Regions from separate parts of the Streptomyces sp. NPDC014656 genome, predicted to be linked through region 2. Evidence: riboswitches for the same ligand, from Rfam matches in the RefSeq annotation. Region 2 holds a riboswitch; each other region holds the start of a gene.

Region 1 (4,194 bases), on a different contig from region 2:
CTCCGTGGGGGAGGACGCCTCCGCGAAGTGGCGGCGGGGGATGCGGCCCGCGCGGCGGGCCAGCCGGCCCGCCTCGACCGCGTGCCGCATCGCCGAGGCCATCAGGACCGGCTCCTGCGCGCGGGTCACCGCCGAGGCGAGCATCACCGCCGCGCACCCCAGCTCCATCGCGAGCGCCGCGTCCGAGGCGGTGCCCGCGCCGGCGTCGAGGATCACCGGGACGCCGGCCCGCTCCACGATCAGCTCGAAGTTGTGCGGGTTGCGGATGCCGAGGCCGGAGCCGATGGGGGAGCCGAGCGGCATGATCGCCGCGCAGCCGACGTCCTCCAGCTTCCGGGCCAGGACCGGGTCGTCGTTGGTGTAGGGGAGGACGGTGAAGCCGTCGTCCACCAGGGTCTCGGCGGCGTCGAGGAGCTCCACCCCGTCCGGGAGGAGGGTCCGCTCGTCGGCCACCACCTCCAGCTTGACCCAGTCGGTGCCCAGCGCCTCCCGGGCGAGCCGGGCGGTGAGGACGGCCTCGCCCGCCGTGTAGCAGCCCGCCGTGTTCGGCAGGACGCGGATGCCGAGCCGGTCCAGGACGGAGAGGACCGAGCCCTGCACGGTCGGGTCGAGGCGGCGCATGGCGACGGTGGTCAGCTCGGTGCCGCTCGCCGCCAGGGAGCGTTCGAGGACGTCCAGGCTGGGGGCGCCGCCGGTGCCCATGATGAGCCGGGAGGAGAACTCCGTACCGCCGAGGACGAAGGTGTCGTCGGACATCGCGCTCAGCCCCCCTGCACCGCGGTCAGCACCTCGACCCGGTCGCCGTCGGCGAGCAGCGTCGCCGCCCACTCGCCGCGCGGCACCACCGTCTCGTTGACGGCGGCGGCGACCCCGGCGGGGGCCGCGGTGAGCCCGGCGACCAGGGAGGCCAGGGAGGCGGGGGCGGCGAGCGCGCGCGGCTCGCCGTTCACGGAGACGGTCACGGACGCGTTCATGCGGGCTGCTCCTGACGTACGGGCAGAGCGGTGGGGAAACGGCGGGGGGAGAAGGGGCGGGCCTCGTCGGGGAGGACGCCGGTGGTCAGCGCCTCCGCCATGACGTCGCCGGTGACGGGGGTGAGGAGGATCCCGTTGCGGTAGTGGCCGGTGGCCAGGAGGAGGCCGGGCAGGGCGCTCGGGCCGAGCAGCGGCGCGTTGTCGGGGGAGCCGGGGCGCAACCCGGCCAGGGTCTCGGTGAGCGGCAGCTCGGTGAGGCCGGGGACCAGCTCGTGGGCGTCGCGCAGCAGCTCGTACACCCCGCCCGCGGTCACCGTGGTGTCCCAGCCCAGCTCCTCGCTGGTGGCGCCGACGACCAGCTCGCCGTTCTCGCGCGGCACCAGGTAGACGTGGCTGCCCCGGACCACGGCCCGGACGGTGCGGGAGAGGAAGGGGGCGTACGGGGCGGGGATCCGCAGCCGCAGGACCTGGCCCTTCACCGGGCGGACCGGCGGCAGGACCGCCGGGGGCACGCCCGCCAGCCGGCCGCTGAGGCTGCCCGCCGCGAGGACGGTCCGGTCCGCGGCCAGCTCGGTGCCGTCGCCGAGGACGACGCCGCGCGCCCGGTCGCCGGTCACCACGAGCCGCTCCGCGACGGCCCGGCGCAGGACCACCCCGGCCCGCTCACAGGCGACGAGCAGCGCGGCGGCCAGCCGGCGGGGGTCCACCTGGTGGTCGCCGTCCACCCGGAGCCCGCCGCGCACCCCGGGCGCCAGCATGGGTTCGAGGCGGCGGCACTCGCGGCCGGACAGCCAGGTGGAGGCGAGCCCGCAGCGGGTCTGGAGGGCGTGCAGCTCGCGCAGGTGGGCGCGGTCGTCGGCGTCGAGCGCCACCGCGAGGGTGCCGCAGGCGCGGTAGCCGACGTCGAGGCCGGTGGCCTCCTCCAGCTCGGCGACGAAGGCGGGGTAGCGCGCGGCGGAGGCGAGGTTGAGCCCGAGCAGGGTCTCCTCGCCGTAGTGCAGTTCGGTGACCGCGGCGAGCATGCCGGCCGCGACGCGCGCGGCGCCGCCGCCCGGCTCGGGGTCGACGACCGCGACGGTCAGCCCGCGCAGGGCCGCCCGCCAGGCCGTGACCAGGCCGATGACGCCGCCGCCGACCACGAGGACGTCGGTGGTGTTCGTGTCGGTGCTGTCGGAAGAACGCATGGGCGTCGCCGCCCCTCCCTTCGCCGGCATGACCCGGATCAGGTTCGTACGGTCGGAGGCCGGCCAGCCTCCCTCTCAGCCCGGTGCGTCCGGGCTCCCGCGAGTGGTGTGTGCCCGCCACCCTAGCCCCCGCCGGCGGGGCGCCGCAGGGGACCTCCCTTCCTGACGGGCCGTCAGATGCGTAAGGTGGGCGGGTGAGCGAGCAGAAGCAGACCCAGCGGCACGTCGTGATCGTCGGCGCGGGCATGGCGGGCGTACAGACCGCCGTCGCCCTGCGCGAACAGGGCTTCGAGGGTCCCGTCACCCTCATCGGCGCCGAACCCCACCAGCCCTACGACCGGCCCCCGCTGTCCAAGGCCGTCCTCCTCGGCAAGGCCGAGCACTCCGCCTTCGACGTCGACTTCGAGTCCCTCGGCGTCGACCTCCGCCTCGGCCTCGACGTCACCGGACTGCGCCCCGCCGAGCGCGAGCTCGTCACCGAGGAGGGCCGCTTCCCGTACGACGCCCTCGTCATCGCCACCGGCGCCCACCCGCTCACCCTCCCCGGCACCGAGGGCGTCCCCGGCGTCCACCTGCTGCGCACCCTCGACGACGCCGTCCGCCTCGGGCCCGTCCTCGCCGGCGGCGGCTCCGTCGTCGTGGTCGGCGCCGGCTGGATCGGCGCCGAGTTCGCCACCGCCGCCCGCGAGGCCGGCTGCGCCGTCACCGTCGTCGAGGCCGCCGCCCTCCCGCTGGCCGGCGCCCTGCCCGACGAGGTCACCACCGCCATGGCCGGCTGGTACGCCGAGAGCGGCGCCGAACTCCTCACCCACGCGCGCGTGGAGACCGTCAGGCCCGGCGCCGTCGTCCTCGCCGACGGCCGCGAACTGCCCGCCGACGCCGTCGTCGTCGGCATCGGCGCCCGGCCCGCCACCGGCTGGCTCGCCGGCTCCGGCATCGCCCTCGACCCGAGCGGCGCCGTCACCGCCGACGACCGGCTGCGCACCTCCCTGCCCGACGTGTACGCGGTCGGCGACTGCGCCTCCTTCCCCTCCGCCCGCTACGGGGAGCGGCTCCTCGTCCACCACTGGGACAACGCCCTCCAGGGCCCCCGCACGGTCGCCGCCGACCTCACCGGCGCCGACGGCCCCGCCCCGGAGCCGTACGACCCCGTCCCGTACTTCTGGTCCGAGCAGTTCGGCCGCTTCGTCCAGTACGCCGGCCACCACGCGGGCGCCGACGCGCTGGTGCGGCGCGGCGATTCGTCCGGCGCCTCCTGGTCGGTGCTCTGGCTGCGCGCCGGAGTGCCCGTCGCGCTGCTCGCCGTCGGCCGCCCCCGCGACCTCGCCCAGGGGCGCAGGCTCATCGAGGCCGGCACCCCCGTCGACCCCGAGCGCGTCGCAGACCCGGGCGTCCCGCTGAAGTCGGCGGTCCGGTAGCGCGCCTGGAGCCGGCGGTCCGGTAGCACCCCCGTACGGAGGCGGGCGGGGCGGGCCCGACTACCGGCCGCCGGTCCCGGATGGCAGGCTTGTCCCGTGACCGAGATTGACGCAAACATCGATGCTCTCGTCCCCGCCTGGCTCTACCTCCCCGACATCGCGGAGATGCTCGACGTCGAGGTGACGCGGGTGCGGCAGCTGGTGAAGGAGGGCCAGCTGATCGCCGTGCGCCGCGGGGAGAACAACGCCCTCCAGGTGCCCGCCGCCTTCATCCAGGACGACAAGGTCGTCAAGGGCCTCGCCGGCACCCTGACGCTCCTGCGGGACGACGGCTTCTCCGACGAGGAGATGCTGGAGTGGCTCTTCACCGCGGACCCGACCCTGCCCGGCACCCCCGCGCAGGCCCTCGGCGAGAATCGCGGCACGGAGGTGAAGCGCCGGGCCCAGGCGCTCGCCCTCTGAACCACCGGACCACCACCGCCGGTGCCGCGGCCCCGCGCCGCGGCACCGGCGCCACCCGACGGGGGAACCACCATGCCCACGCCTCGTGAGCGGCTCGCCGACGCCCGGCTCTACCTGTGCACCGACGCCCGGAAGCGCCAGGGCGACCTGCCCGAC
Region 2 (4,194 bases):
ATCTGCTCGCCCCGGCCGCCGCCCTGGGCACCACCCTGCTCACCGCCGGCCTGGTCTTCGGCGCCCTCGCCGCCGCCGGACTGCTCTGCGCCGGCGCCGGCCTCCTCCTGACGGCCCTCCGCAACAGCCCGGCCGAGTCCGGCGCCCCCGACGACGAGCTCTCCCGGGCCCGCGCCGACTGGCGCGAAGCCCTCCTGGAGCGCGGTGTCATCCCCTTCCTCCAGGCCGCCCTCACCGCCACCGACCCGGCCCCGCCGCCTCCGGCACCCTGACGCGTCCCGGGCATCGCCCTGACGCGCCCCGGACGCACCCCCGGCACACTCCGCCGTAGGAAACGCGCCCCGGCCCGCGATCCCCCCGTGAACCGCGGGCCGGGGCGCGTCCCGTACGAGCGGCGGCTACTCCGCCATCGGCAGGTAGACGCGGTTGCCGGAGGCGGCGAACTCCGCCGACTTCTCGGCCATGCCGGCCACGATCTCCTCCTTCTTCAGGTCCCCGCCGTGTTCGCGGCGGATGTCCTGGGAGATCTTCATCGAGCAGAACTTCGGGCCGCACATCGAGCAGAAGTGGGCCGTCTTCGCGGGCTCCGCCGGCAGCGTCTCGTCGTGGAACTCACGGGCGGTGTCCGGGTCGAGGGCCAGGTTGAACTGGTCCTCCCAGCGGAACTCGAAGCGCGCGTCCGAGAGGGCGTCGTCCCACTCCTGGGCGCCCGGGTGCCCCTTGGCGAGGTCCGCCGCGTGCGCCGCGATCTTGTACGTGATGACACCGGTCTTCACGTCGTCGCGGTTCGGCAGGCCCAGGTGCTCCTTGGGCGTGACGTAGCAGAGCATCGCCGTGCCCCACCAGGCGATCATCGCCGCGCCGATGCCGGAGGTGATGTGGTCGTAGGCGGGCGCGACGTCCGTGGTCAGCGGGCCGAGGGTGTAGAACGGCGCCTCCTCGCAGATCTCCTGCTGGAGGTCGATGTTCTCCTTGATCTTGTGCATCGGGACGTGGCCCGGACCCTCGATCATCGTCTGCACGTTGTGCCGCTTGGCGATGGTGTTGAGCTCGCCGAGGGTGCGCAGCTCCGCGAACTGGGCGTCGTCGTTGGCGTCGGCGATCGATCCGGGCCGCAGACCGTCGCCGAGCGAGTAGGTGACGTCGTACGCCGCGAGGATCTCGCAGAGCTCCTCGAAGTTCGTGTAGAGGAAGTTCTCCTTGTGGTGCGCGAGGCACCAGGCCGCCATGATCGAGCCGCCGCGGGAGACGATGCCGGTCTTGCGGCGCGCGGTGAGCGGCACGTACGGCAGGAGCACGCCGGCGTGCACGGTCATGTAGTCCACGCCCTGCTCGGCCTGCTCGATGACCGTGTCCTTGTAGATCTCCCAGGTCAGCTCCTCGGCCTTGCCGTCGACCTTCTCCAGGGCCTGGTAGAGCGGCACGGTGCCGATCGGCACGGGGGAGTTGCGCAGCACCCACTCGCGGGTGGTGTGGATGTTGCGGCCGGTGGACAGGTCCATGACCGTGTCGGCGCCCCAGCGGGTCGCCCAGGTCATCTTCTCCACCTCCTCCTCGATCGAGGAGGTGACGGCGGAGTTGCCGATGTTGGCGTTGACCTTCACCAGGAACCGCTTGCCGATGATCATCGGCTCGATCTCGGGGTGGTTGACGTTGGCCGGCAGCACCGCGCGGCCCGCCGCGATCTCCTCGCGGACGACCTCGGGAGAAACGTTCTCCCGGATCGCCACGTACTCCATCTCCGGGGTGATCTCCCCGCGGCGGGCGTACGCGAGCTGGGTCACGGCCTGCCCCGTGCGGCCGCGGCGGGGCAGCCGCGGGCGGCCCGGGAAGACCGCGTCGAGGTTCTTCAGCCCGCCGCCGCGCGGCGAGGTGTGCTTGATGCCGTCGTCCTCGGGGCGGACCGGACGGCCCGCGTACTCCTCGGTGTCGCCGCGCGCGATGATCCAGTTCTCGCGGAGCGGGGCCAGGCCCCGGCGGACGTCGGTGTCGACGGCGGGGTCGGTGTACGGACCGGACGTGTCGTACAGCGTCACGTCCTTGCCGTTGGTGAGGTGCACCTGTCGGACCGGCACCCGGAGGTCGGGGCGGGAGCCCTCGACGTACCCCTTGTGCCAGCCCGGCGTGCGCGCGCCGTTCGGGTCCTTCTGGTCGGAGGCAGGCGTGCGTGCGTCCTGAATGGTCATGAGACCGAATCTCCCTACGCCGGCATTACCCGGTAACAGGTTCGGCGGTCGGCGCAGCCTCCTCCCGTACGTACGTCAGTCAGTACGCGCGTACGGTGATCAGCGCCCTCTCAGCCCGGTGCTCCGAGCTCCCGCGTGTGCAAAGGTGTCACGAGGCTAGCGCCCTCCCTGGCGTGCTGAACAGTGGGCCCCGGCCGTTCTTGCGATGATCGGGCGGTGACTTCCTCGCAGCAGAACCCCGATCCGCACGGCCATGAGCACGGGCACGGCGCCGGCCCAGGCGCCGGTCAGCACGGTCCGGGCCACGGCTCCGGCGCCGGCTCCGGTCACGGTCCCGGCCAGGGTTCCGGCCACGGCCACGGTTCCGGTTCCGGCCATGGCACCGGTTCCGGACATGGGCACAGCCACAGCCACGGGCCCGCCGCACCCGTGTCCCGCCATCTGCGAAGGGTCATCGCGGCCGTCCTCATCCCCTTCGCCACCGCCGTGGTCGTCGGTCTCGTGGTGCTCTGGCCCGGCGGCACGCCGGCGCACGAGCGGACCGGCGTGGGCTTCGACCGGCAGACCGAACAGGGCAAGGTCGTGGCGGTCGAGCGGGTGGACTGCAAGGACGTGAACGCCGCGCAGGTGCCGCCCACCGGCGACACCTCCACCCCCCAGGGCCGCGAAGCGGTCAACGGGCAGCAGGGGCAGTGCGAGAAGGCGACGATCGAGGTCACCAGCGGGCCCGACGCGGGCCGTCGCTTCACCGAGATCGTGCAGCCGGACGCCCCTCGTCAACTGGACCAGGGCCAGGGCGTGGTGGTCGCCTACGCCCCCGACGCCCCGAAGGACCTGCAGTACTCGGTGACGGACGTGAACCGCAAGGTGCCGATGGCGGTCCTCGCCGGCATCTTCGCGCTCGCGGTCGTGCTCGTGGGACGGCTGCGGGGCGTGATGGCGCTGATCGCGCTGGCGGTGAGCTTCCTGGTGCTCACGCTCTTCATCCTGCCCGCGATCCTGGAGGGTTCGAACCCGCTGGTCGTGGCCGTGGTCGGGTCGAGCGCGATCATGTTGCTCGCGCTCTACATGTGCCACGGCCTCTCCGCGCGCACCTCGGTCGCCGTCCTCGGCACACTGATCTCGCTGCTGCTGATCGGCCTGCTCGGTTCCTTCTTCATCGGCTGGGCCTCGCTCAGCGGCAACACCGACGACTACACCGGACTGATCCACGGCCTCTACCCGGAGATCGACATGTCCGGCCTACTGTTGGCCGGTGTGATCATCGGTTCGCTCGGTGTCCTCGACGACGTCACCGTGACCCAGACCTCGGCGGTCTGGGAGCTCCACCAGGCCGACCCGGGCATGGGGCCGCGCGCGCTCTACCGGGCCGGGATCCGGATCGGCCGCGACCACATCGCCTCGGTGGTCAACACGCTGGTCCTGGCCTATGCCGGTGCCGCGCTCCCCCTGCTCCTGCTCTTCACCATCGCGCAGAGCAGCATGGGGACGGTGGCCAACAGCGAGCTGGTGGCGGAGGAGATCGTCCGGACCCTGGTGGGCTCGATCGGTCTGGTCGCCTCGGTGCCGGTCACGACGGCGCTCGCGGCGCTGGTGGTGTCGGCCGACCGCCCGTCCGAGGAGGCCGGCGTCCGGACGGCGGGCCGCGGCGGACGGCGGCGCCGCGCGAAGTGACGGACGCGCGGCGGCCGTACGGGAAGCGGGCCAGGTCGGCGGCCGTACGCGGGCGGGGCGGATCGGCAGCCGTACGGAGCGGGCGCCGGTCGGCAGCCGTACGGAGCGGGGCGCCTCGGGTCGGGCGTACGGAGCGGGCGCCGGTGTCAGCCGTACGGAGCGGGCGCCGGTCAGGCGGGGCCGGCGCTCTCCTCGGCGAGGATCCGGCCGAGCGCGGCCTCCAGGCTGTCCTCGAAGTCGCCCAGTGTCTGTTCCTGACCGAGTGGGACGAGCTTGTCCGTGCGGTCGAGGAAGGCGACGAGCGGCGGGGCGCTGGCGCGGAAGAGGGCGCGGT
Region 3 (4,194 bases), on a different contig from region 2:
TGCTCACCGCCGACGACGGGCCGTGGCGGGTGCTGACCTTCCTGCTGCTCACGGTGGTCAGCGACACCGGGGCGTACGCGGTGGGCTGGCGCTTCGGCAAGCACAAGCTGGCGCCGCGGATCAGCCCCGGCAAGACCCGCGAGGGACTGTTCGGCGCGGTGGCCTTCGCGATGGCGGCCGGCGCGCTCTGCATGCAGTTCCTGATCGACGACGGCACCTGGTGGCAGGGCCTGGTCCTCGGCCTGGCGGTGGCGGCGAGCGCGACGCTCGGCGACCTCGGCGAGTCGATGATCAAGCGCGACCTGGGCATCAAGGACATGGGCACGCTCCTCCCCGGACACGGCGGCATCATGGACCGGCTGGACTCGCTCCTGCCGACGGCGCCGGTGGTGTGGCTGTTGCTGGCGCTGTTCGTGGGTACGGGCTGAGCGGGCGGCGGGTCGTGTGGGGTGCCGGGGCGGGTTGCCTGGTCACGGCGCCACGCGGCGGAGCCGCACGTCGACGCCGTATGGACCGGCTGGACTCGCTCCTGCCGACGGCGCCGGTGGTGTGGCTGTTGCTGGCGCTGTTCGTCGGAACGGGTTGACGCGCAGGCGGGTACTCTGGAAGGGCTCGGGCCGTGAGGTCCGGGCCCTTTCGTCGTCCTCGCCGCCGCGGGGACGGATCCAGTGAGGTCGCTCCGGCACCGCAGTGCCGTGCTCCCCGCCGTCGCGGGACGTCCGACCTCGTGCCTGTTTGAGGAGAGACGCCGCCGTGGCTCGTCCGGCCCCCGGAGAACTCACTTTCGTCGCCCCGCGCGGAGTCAAGAAGCCGCCGCGGCACCTTGCCGACCTCACGCCCGCCGAGCGGAAGGAGGCCGTCGCCGCGATCGGCGAGAAGCCCTTCCGCGCCAAGCAGCTGTCGACGCACTACTTCGCGCGGTACGCGCACGACCCCGCCGAGTGGACGGACATCCCGGCCGCCTCGCGGGAGAAGCTGGCCGGGGAGCTGCTGCCCGACCTGATGTCGGTGGTGCGGCACATCTCGTGCGACGACGACACCACCCGCAAGACCCTGTGGCGGCTGCACGACGGCACGCTCGTCGAGTCCGTGCTGATGCGCTACCCGGACCGGGTGACGATGTGCATCTCCTCGCAGGCCGGCTGCGGCATGAACTGCCCGTTCTGCGCGACCGGGCAGGCCGGTCTCGACCGGAACCTGTCGACCGCCGAGATCGTGCACCAGATCGTCGACGGCATGCGCGCGCTGCGCGACGGCGAGGTCCCCGGCGGGCCCGCGCGGCTCTCGAACATCGTCTTCATGGGGATGGGCGAGCCGCTCGCCAACTACAAGCGGGTCGTCGGCGCCATCCGCCGGCTGACCGACCCCGAGCCCGACGGCCTCGGCCTGTCGCAGCGCGGGATCACCGTCTCCACGGTCGGGCTCGTGCCGGCCATGCTGCGCTTCGCCGACGAGGGCTTCAAGTGCCGGCTCGCCGTCTCGCTGCACGCGCCCGACGACGAGCTGCGGGACACCCTGGTGCCGGTGAACACCCGCTGGAAGGTGCGGGAGGTGCTGGACGCCGCCTGGGAGTACGCGGAGAAGTCCGGCCGCCGGATCTCCATCGAGTACGCCCTCATCCGGGACATCAACGACCAGGCGTGGCGCGGCGACCTGCTCGGCAAGCTGCTCAAGGGCAAGCGCGTGCACGTCAACCTGATCCCGCTGAACCCGACGCCGGGCTCGAAGTGGACCGCCTCCCGGCCGGAGGACGAGAAGGCGTTCGTCGACGCGATCGCCCGGCACGGCGTGCCGGTGACCGTCCGCGACACCCGCGGCCAGGAGATCGACGGTGCCTGTGGACAGCTGGCGGCCTCCGAACGCTGACCTTGTACCCTGTGCTCGAACACACCTGCATATTCCGACAGGGGAGCGCCACAGCGCTGAGAGTGCGGTAACCGTAGACCGCAGACCCTCTGAACCTCGCCCAGGTCATTCTGGGTAGGAAGTTCGGTCGTAACTCGAGCTGTTGCGCCCTGCCCACCTCCGGGTGGGCGGGGCCGCGTCTCCTTCTGGTCCCACCCAGGAGGACAACACATGAACACCAGGAAGGCCGCCGCCGTCGCGCTGGCCGCGGCGCTCGGCGTCACGAGCCTCGCCGCCTGCTCCACCGAGGACGCCCGCGAGGCCGCGGGCAAGTCGGGCGCGCCCGCGCCGAAGACCGTGACCCTCGTGAGCCACGACTCCTTCAACGCCTCGAAGGAGGTGCTGGCGGAGTTCACGAAGCAGACCGGTTTCACCGTGAAGGTGCTGAAGGCCGGTGACGCGGGCGAGGCCGTCAACAAGGAGATCCTGACCAAGGGCTCCCCGCAGGGCGACGTCTTCTTCGGCGTCGACAACACGCTGCTCTCCCGCGCCGTCGAGAACGGCATCTTCGTGACCTACGAGGCGAAGGGCGCGGACCGGATCCCGGACGCCTTCAAGCTCGACAAGCGGGTCACGCCGATCGACACCGGCGACATCTGCGTCAACTACGACAAGAAGTACTTCGCCGACAGGAAGCTGGCGCCGCCGCAGACCTTCGACGACCTGGCGAAGCCGGAGTACAAGGACCTCCTCGTGGTGGAGAACCCCGAGCGGTCCTCCCCGGGCCTCGGCTTCCTCCTCGGCACCGTCGCGAAGTACGGCGACACGGGCTGGCAGGACTACTGGTCGAAGCTCAAGGCGAACGGCGTGAAGACCGTCGACAGCTGGGAGCTGGCCTACAACCAGGAGTTCTCCGGCTCGGCCGGCGGCAAGGAGGCCAAGGGCGACCGCCCGCTGGTCGTCTCCTACGCCTCCAGCCCGCCGGTCGAGGTGCTGTACGCCGAGCCGCAGCCGAAGGAGGCGCCCACCGGGGTGTCCACCGGCACCTGCTTCCGGCAGATCGAGTTCGCGGGCCTGCTGGCCGGGGCGAAGAACCCCGAGGGCGGCAAGGCGCTGATCGACTTCCTGGTCTCGAAGAAGTTCCAGGACGACATGCCGCTCCAGATGTTCGTGAACCCGGTGGCGAAGGACGCGGCCCTGCCGGAGCTGTTCACGAAGCACGGCGTGGTCGTCGAGAAGCCGGAGACGATGGAGCCGGAGAAGATCGCCGAGAAGCGCGAGGCGTGGATCCAGCAGTGGTCGTCGCTCCTCAAGTGAGGCGTGACCCGAAGGGGAGCGCGGCGCGGCTGGGGCTGATGGCCCTGCCCGTCGCGTTCTTCGCGTTCTTCTTCGCCTGGCCCGTGGTCTCGATCGTCGAGCGCGGGCTGCGGCCCGACGGCGCCTGGGACCTCGGCGCGATCGGGACGACCCTGGGGCGCTCCGACATCCTCGACGTGCTCGGCTTCACCGTGTGGCAGGCGGCCGCCTCCACCGGTCTCACGCTGCTGGTGGCGCTGCCGGGGGCGTACGTCTTCGCCCGCTTCGACTTCCCCGGCAAGGGCGTGCTGCGGGCGGTCGTGACCGTGCCGTTCGTGCTGCCCACGGTGCTCGTCGGCACCGCCTTCCTGGCCCTGGTGGGCCGGGGCGGCTTCACCGACGAGCTGTGGGGGCTGCGGCTCGACACCTCCGTGTGGGCGATCCTCCTCGCGCACGTCTTCTTCAACTACGCGGTCGTCGTCCGGACCGTCGGCGGGCTGTGGGCCCAGCTCGACCCGCGCCAGGAGGAGGCGGCGCGGGTGCTCGGCGCGTCCCGGTGGCGGGCCTGGCGGGCGGTGACGCTGCCCGCGCTGGTGCCGGCGGTGTCGGCGGCGGCGCTGATGGTCTTCCTCTTCACGTTCACCTCGTTCGGCGTCGTGCAGATCCTCGGCGGGGACGCGTACACGACGCTGGAGGCGGAGATCTACCGGCAGACGGCCCGGCTGCTCGACCTGCGGACGGCCGCCGTGCTGACGCTGACGCAGTTCGTGGCGGTCGGCGCGATCCTCGCCGTGCACGCCCGGACGGTGCGGCGCCGGGAGACGGCGCTGCGGCTGGTCTCCCCGGAGCTGACCGCGCGCCGGCCGCGCGGTGCCGGCCAGTGGGCGCTGCTCGGCGGGGTGCTGGCCTCGGTGGCGGTGCTGATCCTGCTGCCGCTCGGGGTGCTGGTGGAGCGTTCCTTCGCCACGCCGGAGGGGTACGGGCTGCGCTACTACCGGGCGCTCGGCTCGCTCGACGAGGCCGGGACCTTCCTGGTGCCGCCGCTGGAGGCGG

Evidence for each region. Region 2 has a riboswitch for thiamine pyrophosphate ahead of thiC (phosphomethylpyrimidine synthase ThiC). Riboswitches for the same ligand answer to the same signal wherever they lie in the genome.
Region 1: another riboswitch for thiamine pyrophosphate. It lies ahead of thiO (glycine oxidase ThiO); the one in region 2 lies ahead of thiC (phosphomethylpyrimidine synthase ThiC).
Region 3: another riboswitch for thiamine pyrophosphate. It lies ahead of ACF1ED_RS30090 (thiamine ABC transporter substrate binding subunit); the one in region 2 lies ahead of thiC (phosphomethylpyrimidine synthase ThiC).

What each region holds. Positions count from the first base shown of each region.
Region 1 is NZ_JBIBZN010000004.1:314,857-319,050, reverse strand. It holds gene ACF1ED_RS12145 (thiazole synthase) at 1-756, opposite strand, end outside; gene thiS (sulfur carrier protein ThiS) at 762-974, opposite strand; gene thiO (glycine oxidase ThiO) at 971-2,158, opposite strand; TPP riboswitch at 2,156-2,269, opposite strand; gene ACF1ED_RS12130 (NAD(P)/FAD-dependent oxidoreductase) at 2,353-3,576, shown strand; gene ACF1ED_RS12125 (Rv2175c family DNA-binding protein) at 3,673-4,038, shown strand; gene thiE (thiamine phosphate synthase) at 4,111-4,194, shown strand, end outside.
Region 2 is NZ_JBIBZN010000015.1:198,977-203,170, forward strand. It holds gene ACF1ED_RS29545 (hypothetical protein) at 1-272, shown strand, start outside; gene thiC (phosphomethylpyrimidine synthase ThiC) at 399-2,186, opposite strand; TPP riboswitch at 2,181-2,331, opposite strand; gene ACF1ED_RS29555 (YibE/F family protein) at 2,370-3,860, shown strand; gene ACF1ED_RS29560 (SsgA family sporulation/cell division regulator) at 4,031-4,194, opposite strand, start outside.
Region 3 is NZ_JBIBZN010000016.1:79,901-84,094, forward strand. It holds gene ACF1ED_RS30080 (phosphatidate cytidylyltransferase) at 1-428, shown strand, start outside; gene rlmN (23S rRNA (adenine(2503)-C(2))-methyltransferase RlmN) at 754-1,866, shown strand; TPP riboswitch at 1,896-2,005, shown strand; gene ACF1ED_RS30090 (thiamine ABC transporter substrate binding subunit) at 2,077-3,162, shown strand; gene ACF1ED_RS30095 (ABC transporter permease) at 3,201-4,194, shown strand, end outside.